Regions from separate parts of the Brasilonema angustatum genome, predicted to be linked through region 1. Evidence: predicted binding sites of a transcription regulator. Region 1 holds the regulator's gene; the other holds the start of a gene.
What was found. Region 1 encodes HrcA, which represses chaperone genes, less so after heat shock. Its sites were predicted from a motif close to TTAGCACTCNNGANTCNNGAGTGCTAA; they were not measured.
Positions count from the first base shown of each region.

Region 1 (2,209 bases):
GCTGCGCTAACGCCAGTCCCCCAATCTCCTGCGGAGACGCTAGCCCCTAAGGGGGCGCTGCGCAAACGCGCTCCGTGACGGAGACCGCCAAGACGGGGGCTGGTCTCACCTGTTAAGCGTCCCCCCTGTCTTCACGAGTAAGTTCATAAATCAAACTGGATTTCTATATGTAGTCTGCTAAGACTGACGATTTTAATTTGCCTATGCTATCCTCTGTACAAGCTAGGATAGCTTTAAGTGTTAAGTGGTAAATATTTGTATTCTACCTATGTGCCTTTTTTGGCTGTTCAGGAAATTCGTAACTTGAAATACAGAGATTTCAATAAACTTATGCAAGTATGCATAAGTAGGGGCTAATTTACTTCAATCCAAAAGCTTTTTTCCAGCAAGTTACCTGTATTAATAGTAACTTTACTCAAGGCAGTACAGTGTCTTTACTTTTCTTTACTTCTTTTTGCTTATTGTTGTACAAGCAAAGTGCTTGTGATCTTGCTTTACTATTATTAATCCTTATTTAATTTAGAGTTATCTCTAAAAATTTTTTCAAACTTAGCTTACAATTCGGCTTCGGTAAAAAACTCCTTATGCAAGTCCAGCTTACAAATCGTCAACAGCAGATACTTGGGGCAACAATACGTCATTATATAGCCACAGCAGAACCTGTTGGTTCTAAAGCTCTTGTTGAAGAGTACAACCTTGGTGTTAGCTCAGCAACAATTCGCAATGTAATGGGTGTGTTGGAAAAAGTTGGCTTACTGTACCAACCTCACACTTCTGCAGGACGCGTCCCTTCTGACTCTGGCTACCGTATTTATGTTGACCAGTTGATAACACCTTCTGAAACTCTAGCACGAGATGTAGAACTATCACTGCAAAAACGCCTTAAATGGGAAGATTGGAGCTTGGAAGCTCTTTTGCAAGGAGCAGCTCACATTTTAGCAACTTTGAGTGGTTGCATCACCTTAATCACGATGCCGCAAACTGCGACAGCAGTGTTGAGACATTTACAACTAGTGCAAGTAGAAACGGGACGGGTGATGTTGATTGTGGTGACGGATGGATATGAGACACATTCTGCATTGATGGATTTACCGCAAGCCTCGGAAGATTCACAACCAGATGCAGAAGTCATCGACCGCGAGTTACAGATTGTCTCTAATTTTTTGAATACTCACTTACGGGGACGCAGCATAGCTGAATTAGCCAACCTGAAATGGAGTGAATTAGCCCACGAGTTCCAAATCTATGGAGAATTCTTAAAAAAATCTCTTGCAGAATTCGCCCGTCGCACTATCACACCATCTGCAACACAAATTATGGTTCGCGGTGTTGCGGAAGTTTTGCGTCAGCCAGAGTTTTCGGAATTACAGCAAGTGCAAATGCTCATCCATCTGTTGGAAGAAGAACAAGACCAACTGTGGCGGTTAATATTTGAAGAACAGCCGGAAGCGGAGGTGGTTGGTAAGCCACGAGTCATGATTCGTATTGGTGCAGAAAATCCTCTAGAACCTATACGCACTTGTTCGTTGATTTCTTCGACCTATCGCCGGGGTTCTGTATCATTAGGTAGCGTGGGAGTTCTCGGACCAACGCGTCTAGATTACGAAGGTGCGATCGCAGTAGTAACTGCTGCTTCTGATTACCTTTCAGAAGCTTTCAGTTATTTCAATCCCCAGTAGGACTTGTAGCAGGACAATCGCTGAATTAATCAAAACTAGCTTGAATAATGGTTAGAAAAATTACTTTTGGAGCGCTATGGCTGGGATTTATTGTCTATGTCTTTTTATTTGCCCCTCCCGATCAACCTGATACATTCGATTTGATTAAAGATCTTTCTACTGGTCAGTGGCAAGGAATAAACCCCCTGATTATAGCACTTTTTAACATCATGGGCATCTGGCCTATGATTTACAGCTGCTTGGTATTTATTGATGGTAGAGCACAAAATATTCCTGCTTGGCCTTTTGCTAGTGTTTCGTTTGGAGTAGGGGCTTTTGCATTACTACCTTACTTAACCTTACGGGAACCAAATCAAGAGTTTCCTGGCAGCAAAAATGCTTTTCTCAAGATATTAGATTCTCGCCTAACAGGTATTGCTCTGGCGATCGCCACAGTTATCTTAATTGCTTATGGTGTAGGACAAGGAGATTGGGGAAATTTTGTTCAGCAGTGGCAGACAAGCCGCTTTATTCATGTGATGAGTTTAGAT
Region 1 covers NZ_JCACKO010000031.1:33,951-36,159, forward strand. The annotation lists gene hrcA (heat-inducible transcriptional repressor HrcA) at 585-1,679, shown strand; gene AC5JM2_RS07860 (DUF2834 domain-containing protein) at 1,727-2,209, shown strand, end outside.

Region 2 (2,209 bases), on a different contig from region 1:
CATTGCTTCGGCAATCATCTGACCGACTTCTTCGTCGTTACCAGCAGAGATTGAACCAACCTGGGCAATTGCTTTGGAATCTTCTACGGGACGAGCGTGTTCTTTGATTTTGTCTACCAAGAAGTTGGTAGCCTTATCAATACCACGTTTCAGCGAAATAGCATTTGCACCAGCTGCAACGTTGCGTAAGCCTTCTTTGACCACTGCATGAGCCAAAACGGTCGCAGTTGTGGTGCCATCACCGGCAGCATCGTTCGTCTTGGAAGCCGCTTGACGGATCAAAGCAACGCCAGTGTTTTCGACGTGGTCTTCCAATTCAATTTCTTTAGCAATGGTCACACCGTCATTAATGATTTGTGGTGCGCCAAACTTTTTCTCTAGGACTACGTTACGACCTTTGGGACCGAGGGTAACAGCTACCGCTTCAGTCAAGATGTCCATGCCTTTTTCTAGGGCACGACGTGCGTTTTCGTTGTAAATGATGCGCTTTGCCATAATTGTCAAAGAATGTTTAGCAGAAAACTACAAAGAATGTTATTTGTTTTTTGTCCTTTGCCAACAACTCATGACAAATGACTGATGACAAATGACTAAAAGATTATGAAACGACTGCCAGAATGTCTTTTTCAGACAGCAGGACGTATTCGTCAGTTCCAAGTTTGATGTCGGTACCAGCGTATTTGGAGTAGAGAACTTTATCTCCGACCTTCACGTCCAACGCTTGACGAGCACCGTCATCTTTGATTTTGCCTTCACCGACGGCAACAACTTCGCCTACTTGGGGCTTTTCTTTTGCATTGTCGGGTAAATAGAGACCACCTGCGGTCTTTTCTTCAGCCGCGTTCACTTTGACGAATACGCGATCGCCCAGGGGTTTAACTGTAGAAACGCTTAAAGTTACAGCTGCCATACCAAATTCTCACCTCGTTAGCACTCTCAACTCCTGAGTGCTAATGTACCTAAAGGTGAAGTGCAATGGCAACGTTTTCTTTTGTACGGGTTCCCGAACTTTGCTTGCCCAAACCCACGTAAGTACATATACTCTACTTTTCTCAGCTTTCAGGTTTTACTCCGTAAATGACGAATATGGATATATGGGCAACTTTATTTGCAAAGCTGGGAAATTGATATAGAACAGTAATCAGGGAGCCGCCATTTGAGTAACACTACAGTGATCCAGTCCTGCCAAGAGCTACGAAAAACCACGCTTACACCAGCGAATAAAGCCCTAAGTATTTCTATAGAAGCTTTAGAACTGTTGAACATTCCGAGGGACATTTTAACTAGTGTTGTCCAAATAGTTTCTAACTGCTTCTGCGAACAAGCTCGTTTACCTTTTTGGGAAGGCTTAAAAAAACGACTCAAACAGTTAAGTCTTCACCAAAGGCAAGATGGCAATTCTAGTTGCATATTTGGAAATAAAATCAACTGCTTGCCAGTTTGCTGTTCTAGACTGATAATAAAGGATTACCCGGATGCTGTGCGGTATCGCCCAACAATCCCGGAAGCCATTGAGCGGATTATACAAGAGCACTTCTTAGGCAACAAGGTGGTAGAAGAATATGCATTGTGTTTTCCCATCCTTTGCCAAAAAGTTCCCTAGGTTGTCGTGAACAACTTATAGAAGCTTAACATCCAACAAGGATATGGCACAGTAGTAAACAGATGAAAGTGTGGGTTAATTGTAATTTGGGAGCATCTTGAGTCCAACACTTACTAGTTAACCTGAATAATTATTATTTAATCAGTGTTTTTTAACCCGCAGCTTTCAAAGCGATATATAATAACGCATTATAAATACTACTGCTCTACGTATCCTTACTGGACTTTTGCTGTTTGTAGAGAATTTCTTGAGAGTGAGACCCATTTTTAGGATTTTATAAAGCAAACGCAAGTTAAGTAGGAAAAAGCACAACACCTCCTTAATCCACCAAAGAGGATATTGATTCAAGACCTTGATGGATCAAGCGCCATAAGTGCCACTGCTATGAAAGAACCCAGCATGAAAGATCACAAACGACTTCTACTTATTGATGATGATCCTAACCTCATCTTGCTGGTGAAGGATTACTTGGAATTCCGGGGTTATGATGTCAGCACCGCCGAAAATGGTCGAGAAGCACTGGACATTTTAGAGCAGGATATTCCAGACATGATCATTTGCGATGTGATGATGCCAGAAATGGACGGTTATACTTTTGTAGAACAA
Region 2 covers NZ_JCACKO010000135.1:104,408-106,616, reverse strand. The annotation lists gene groL (chaperonin GroEL) at 1-495, opposite strand, end outside; gene groES (co-chaperone GroES) at 599-910, opposite strand; gene AC5JM2_RS24545 (ferredoxin) at 1,172-1,603, shown strand; gene AC5JM2_RS24540 (response regulator transcription factor) at 1,988-2,209, shown strand, end outside.
Region 2: groES (co-chaperone GroES) is a predicted target of HrcA. The motif match lies at 928-954, and genes of this name have one in related genera.